2 regions of the Undibacterium sp. TC4M20W genome follow, and region 2 is predicted to be linked to the other one. Evidence: riboswitches for the same ligand, from Rfam matches in the RefSeq annotation. Region 2 holds a riboswitch; the other holds the start of a gene.
The links. A riboswitch is a leader RNA that binds a small molecule or an ion and turns the genes downstream of it on or off. The one in region 2 is predicted to bind thiamine pyrophosphate.
Positions count from the first base shown of each region.

Region 1: another riboswitch for thiamine pyrophosphate. It lies ahead of ACO0LL_RS08410 (TonB-dependent siderophore receptor); the one in region 2 lies ahead of thiC (phosphomethylpyrimidine synthase ThiC).

Region 1 is NZ_JBMPPI010000005.1:69,410-72,825, reverse strand. It holds gene ACO0LL_RS08410 (TonB-dependent siderophore receptor) at 1-1,238, opposite strand, end outside; TPP riboswitch at 1,307-1,406, opposite strand; gene ACO0LL_RS08405 (hypothetical protein) at 1,516-1,818, opposite strand; gene ACO0LL_RS08400 (hypothetical protein) at 1,829-2,752, opposite strand; gene ACO0LL_RS08395 (C1 family peptidase) at 2,794-3,416, opposite strand, start outside.
Region 2 is NZ_JBMPPI010000006.1:20,726-24,141, reverse strand. It holds gene thiC (phosphomethylpyrimidine synthase ThiC) at 1-1,387, opposite strand, end outside; TPP riboswitch at 1,472-1,573, opposite strand; gene ACO0LL_RS09750 (tetratricopeptide repeat-containing diguanylate cyclase) at 1,645-3,416, opposite strand, start outside.

The sequences.
Region 1 (3,416 bases), on a different contig from region 2:
GGACGGAACAAATTACTGCTGCCCGCATAGTCATATACATAATCACCAAAATAATCTTTGCGCTGTGAATTGCTGAGGCCAACAGCCATCTCGTGCTGCATGCCAGCCAGATTGAGTTTGCCATTCAGCAGGGCTTGTGTGCCCCACAGTGATTTGGATTCATTCACGCTTTGATAGTCATACACATCATAGTCGCCATTTGCGCAATAGCCTGGATACAGATTGGCGGCGCCACAGCCATAAGGGAAAGCCGTGTAGTCGTCGCGTTTGAATTCATGTTTGTTGGCGGCGACACTTGCGCGCCAGTCAGCATTGATCTGGTACTCAAAACGCAGGCCAAGATTGCTGTTGCGGGTATCTACCGGTCTTGCCCATGGCTGAGCATTGAGCATCAGGTCTGCAGGGACACCACGTGGTAAATCCGTGCCATTGAATAATTGAAAACCTGGCACTGACAATTGCGATTTGTGCTGGTAGTCGGCATCGATTTGCAGCAGTGCTTGTGGTGTGATGTGCCAGTCAAATGCGGCAGAAACAAACTGACGGTTACCATCGGCTCCTTTGACATAAGAGCGCAGGCGTTCACCCGCTGCATTGATGCGAAAGCCAAATTGCTTGTCGCTGGAATTGTCACTGATATCCGCTGCGCCATATACAGTGCCACGCTCACTGATTTCAAATGTGGCAGAGCGAACTGCATAGCTGGCAGGGCGTTTGGTCACATAATTAATGATGCCGCCTGGCGTACCAAAACCAGCCTGAAAGCCTGCTATGCCCTTGAGTATTTCTACACGCTCCTTATTTTCCAAAGGAATGGAAGCATCACCAGGAATGGCAAAACCGTCTTTGCGGTAGCTGCTGGAATTATCCAGGGCAAAACCACGTATGGAGAATTGCTCGGCATAACCAATGGCGTTATACGCATCATTGACACTGGCGTCATATTTCATCGCATCCGTGGTCTGGCGTATGCGCAGGTCCTGCATCTGTGCCGTGCTGAAGGCATTGACTGAGTTAGGCGTATCCAGCAGTGCCGCATCAATAAAACCTGTGACTTTGCTGCGCTCTACCTTGTTTTCTGTGCCTTTGCTGCCAGTGATGGTCACTTCTGGCAGGGATTTCTCATTTCCTGCAGTGCTCTGGGCGTGCGCAGATGACAGCAGCAGGCAAGCCTGGGCGATAGCGCAGGCAATGATGGTAGGACGTAAAAAGTGTGGGCGTACAGTAAAGTCAGACATGATGTGCTCTTGGTTTGCTTTTAATGCGTTGTGGATGGCAGCGCGGGAGCAAACAAAGAAGCAGGAGGGACCGGGACTTTGCGCTTCCCTTCGCTGGCATTATCCAGATCAGGTAGAAGGGACTCTCTCACCCGGAAATGATTATTCCCAGGACCCCTAGCGTTGAGCCTAGTTTAACATGAAACCGATGCGGCTTTATTTTGACTTTACGAACGCTGTCGCATTTGAGTGAAAAGCGACAGCGTGCCATTCTCATTGCAAACTCAGATTATTGAGTTTAACGAAAGCCTGCGACCATTTTTTTGTTACCTTCAACATAGATTGCGTTGAAGAACAACAAGCTTTTGTTTTTTTCTTTGTATGTTGCAACAAGTTTGTTGATTGTCTTATCTTCTGATAATTCGACCAGTTCCAGAGGGATAATTTCCTCAGCAAGCGAAACTTCATGCAGTACCACATTGTTAAATGGCTCATTGCCAGCATGATAAGAAAAAAGCTTGACGTTGTTGGCTTGTTCAGAAAAATTGATGGCAGTTTGCTGGGCCAGTAAAGTTTTTGTTCCACTGATTTGTGCGTCCATGATGGTCTCCTTATTTGGTTGTATTAAATGCGTCGAGCAATGTTTTGAGATAGGCTTTGTTCGACTGGGTTTTTTTCAATTCAGCATCAAGGTTTTTCCAGACATCGTCATTGCTGATGTTGGCAGGCATGTTGCTGTCCAGTGCTTTCAATATTTTTTTCGCACCAGCGATGTCACCATTCAAGTACATCTCTCTGAGTTTTTTTCTCAATGTGTAGATTTGATTAAAGTCATCCACTGTGGCATCAAGCACCAGATTGGCACTATCTTTTTCATTTTTTTCTGCGCTGACCGCGTCTTGACCGGCCTTGTTGGCTACTGCAATAACTGCCTCATGCAGCGTTCCAGCATTAAACAGGCTGACCAGGTCAATTTCTGCTTGTTCCAGCGAATATTCTTCAACGCTGAGAAGGGCCAGTTTTTTATAGATGTCAGCACTGATGTTGGCGCGAGATGTCCGCATCTGTGCCACCAGCGTACCGTAGGTTTTATCTGCAAAGAAATTTTTGTCGATTGACAGTCTTGAACCTTTGACGCCTGTCAGCAAGGCGGTCAGATTCTTACGAGCCCTTTCGGCACCGGTCAATGTGGCAGCAGTGGACAAGGCCAGTTCAAGTATGTCTGCGCCAACCTCTGTCTGGGCACGGTTTTCAAACATGCTTCTTTCAAATGCAGAGTAATTGACTTCGATTTCCCTGCGTATACTCAAGACGATGCGATTACGGATAGTTTTTGCTGCTGAGGCGTCTTTTTCTCCAATCGCTTTCTGATAAGCAGTGATATCTGTTTCTTTTTGTTTCGACGTATACCCGGTTTTAGTTATTGCTTCGATCGGTGCCGGGGCTTCGATTTTTTTGATTGGTATAGAGCAGGCTTGTAAAAGCAAAATCACAAATACCCCGGCCAGGTATTTGCTATAGTTTGGAATTGACATGATGTTCTCCCGGAAGATTTTATTGTGTAAATGCAGGGGCTTCAAACTTCCACCAAGCGCAAAGTCCACATGTCGTCGGCCAGATTTCTGTCCGTGACATAGGAGTAAGGGATATAAAAATAGCCTTGGTCTCCCCAGTCGGTGCCCCACGAATTTTGTGCAATGAAGCATTGTGTGGCATCGTCATAGCCGACAGCCATAACGGCATGACCACCGATGGTTTTCTCGCCGCCATTTGGCAGGTTCAGTTTGCCGGTTTTTCTGACTTCTTCACTCCGCAAACTTTCATAGGCAGTGAATCCAAACACAAAGGGATATTGATCTGCAAGACAAGCCTTGAATTGGCTTAGTGATTGTGTCAGTCGCTCGTATTGTATTGACTGGTAATTTTTTGCTTTGTCATAGCATTCTTTGTCTGGCGCGAGGGAAAACTTACTGACGTCATATGGCCAGTTGGTCTCTGGGCATACACCTTCATTGGCGATCGTTTTAAATCCATCCCGGATGTATTCACCGCTATCTGAGCCTTGTGTTCCCTCCAGCAGGCGACCGTTGTAATAAATAAATAAACGCGAGGGCTGGAAAGCAAATTCTCGCTTTTCCCTCAGTTGACAAAAGTAGTGCGCGCTGGCAATGGCATTTGCCGTGCACGAGCCCAGATTGC
Region 2 (3,416 bases):
AAAAAGGCGCTTCATGGCATTGCTCAAGTTGCAGGTCTATGTTTTCTTTGATGAGGTGCATGGGTACATGGCCGGGGCCTTCTATCATGACCTGTACATCATGCTTCCAGGCGATCTGTGTCAGTTCGCCCAGGGTTTTCAATTCACCTAACTGCGCTTCATCATTGGCATCATAGATGGAGCCAGGGCGCAGGCCATCACCGAGGCTGAAGGACACGTCATAAGCCTTCATGATTTCGCAGATATCTTCGAAATGCTCGTACAGGAAACTTTCTTTATGATGTGCCAGACACCATTTCGCCATGATGGAGCCACCGCGTGACACGATGCCGGTCAGGCGTTTGGCTGTCATCGGCACATATTGCAGGCGCACGCCTGCGTGAATGGTGAAGTAATCGACGCCCTGCTCAGCTTGCTCAATCAGTGTGTCACGAAAGATTTCCCAGGTCAGGTCTTCTGCCTTGCCATTCACTTTTTCCAGTGCCTGATAGATCGGTACTGTACCGATAGGCACGGGGGAGTTACGGATAATCCATTCACGGGTTTCGTGGATGTGCTTGCCAGTGGAAAGATCCATGACATTGTCGCCACCCCAGCGTATTGCCCAGGTCATTTTTTCGACTTCTTCACCGATGGAAGAAGTGACTGCAGAATTGCCGATATTGGCATTGATCTTGACCATGAAATTACGGCCTATGATCATAGGTTCGATTTCAGGATGATTGATATTCGCAGGGATAATCGCACGGCCACGGGCGATTTCTGAACGCACGAATTCTGGCGTGATTTCTGCGGGAATTGAAGCGCCAAAAGACTGGCCAGGATGCTGGCGGCCCATGACTTCTGCCAGCTTGCTACCCATGGGGCCTGAGGCTTTGAGGTTTTCCAGGTATTCTTTTCTGCGCAGGTTTTCGCGGATAGAGACAAATTCCATTTCCGGCGTGATGATGCCCTGGCGCGCATAGTGCATTTGCGAGACATTCTTGCCTGTCAATGCACGGCGTGGCAGGCGCTTGAGGTTGAAGCGCAACTCGGCCAGCTTGGGGTCATGCAGACGGGCGATACCATACTCAGAGCTTGGGCCTGCCAGTTCTTCAGTATCATTTCGCTCGGCTATCCAGGCACCACGTACGGATGCAAGGCCGGAACGGATATCAATTTTTACTTCAGGGTCAGTGTAGGGGCCGGAGGTATCATAGACATAGATAGGGGGATTTTTTTCCGAACCAAACATGGCTGGTGTATCAGACTGTGTAATTTCGCGCATGGGTACGCGGATATCGGGGCGGCTGCCCTGCACGTAGGTCTTGCGGGAATTTGGCAGTGGCTGTATGGCTGCCTCATCTACCGTAGCGGTAGCGGACAAGAATTGCGGGTTGGCGTTCATTTTGGCTCCTTTGCTTTGTTGGCATGGAGCCAGCAAAGGAGTTTCCAAAACAGGTGCGCGCAGATCAAGACATACTACAGGCGGCACCAACTTCGGCAGCTTCCCTTCGCTGGCATTATCCAGATCAGGTTCGAGGGTATTTCTCACCCGCCAAAAAAATTGATGGCAGGACCCCTAGCATTTTTTCTTCGGGTTCCAGAAATAAATCCAGAACCGCGACGACGGCAGATTATACGACTTTTTTAAACTCAGGTGCTTTATTTGATGGCGCTGGCAAGTTCTTCATCAGATACCGTTGCCGACGCAGCAAGATTGCCTTCTGGCAGTTTTACCGGTCCATGCACCTCTATCAACTCGACCATGCCAGCCTTGATCGCAGCAGACAGATCATGATCGAGTACCGGCAAGGCTTCTTCATAGGCGATCAATAATCTGCTGACACCATAGGCGCGGTTGCGGCCATTGACCTTGCCCAGATATAAGGCCATGTCGGCAATTTGCAGGGCTTTTTCCCAATTACAGATGGCTTCTGGCAAGCCGGAAAATGGCAGGCTGATGAAACCGGCAGTCAGCGTGACAGGGACACTGGCACCATCAGCCTGAATGTTTTCTTCACCTATACTGCGCAAGATGCGCTCAACCAGACCTTTGAGTTGTGCGGGATTGGAGCGTGGTGAATAAATCAGAAATTCTTCACCACCCCAGCGCAATACCATATCACTGTCACGCACGGTACTGCGCAAGCGGCGTGCCACTTCTATCAATACAGAGTCGCCAGTGGCATGACCAAAGCTGTCATTGATATTCTTGAAATGATCAATGTCCATCAGTATCAGGCAGTCAGGGTTATCAAGCGCATCTTCACGCCTTTCACCCTCAGGCAAGATGGCCCTGCCCTTCATCATATCGACAAAAGAACGGCGGTTATACAAACCTGTGAGGGGATCACGTACCGCATGAAATTCCAGTTGCTCATTGACTTCGCGCAGCTTTTCATTGGTCTTGCGCACCCGCCGGTACAGGAAGAAAACCACCACCCCAACCATCACCATGATGACTGCAGCCAGCATCAGCACAACTTGCTGCAGTTGCCGGTTTTTGATATCGGCATCCTTGAGCTGGTTTTCACGCGCCAGCAATTCAATCTGTTTTTGCCTTTGCTGGGCATTGAATTGCTCTTGTAAAGTGGCTACAGCACGTGCCCGGTCAGAGCGGAATAATTCATCGCTGAGTTTTTGCTGCTCGCGCACCGTCGCCAATGCCTCTTTATACATATCGGCGGCTTCATACATATTGCCGATTTCACTGAGCAGGTTTTCCACATCCGACTTGGAGCCGGTTTCCATAAAAAACTTCTTGGCTTCATTGATGTAGCCTATGCCCTGTGCGAATTTCTTTTGCCCTGCCAGTGCAAAGCCGATATTCGCCTTCGCAATGGCCATCGCAAAAGGATCATTCACCACCTGGGCTTTTTCCAGTGAAAAGCGGGCAGCGCGTTCAGCCTCAGCAAATTTGCGCACATGCAGGTAATAGTCGGCAATATTGCCAAGTGCCGTAGCGGCTACGGCAGGCATGCCGGCATCGGTGGCTATCTGCAAGACGGTCTTGTAGGCCTCCAGCGCTTCATCATGACGACCTAGGTCTATCAGTGCCAGGCCACGTGTCATTTGCAGCGAAGAAGTGATTTTGGGCGAGTCTATGCCGGGCAACATCGCCAGGGCTTCATTGGTGGTTTCCAGCGCCTTTTCTGCATTATGCATATTCAGGTAGAGTCTGGCGATGGATTCCATGCGGTACAGCTTGGCCTGTGCGCTGCGGCGTGGTACCTGGTCAGCCAGCTTTAGTGCTTCAAGAAAATAAGGCAGGGATTTATCAAAATTGCCTATCGCCAGTTGCACCATGCCAAAGGCGATATTCAAACGCATGAGCACTTCTGCATTTTTTGAATCACGCAGGCTTTGCTGTATATCATTGAGCTTCACCAGCGCCATGGCGAACTTGCCCTGATCCAGCATCTGAAAGGCTTCGC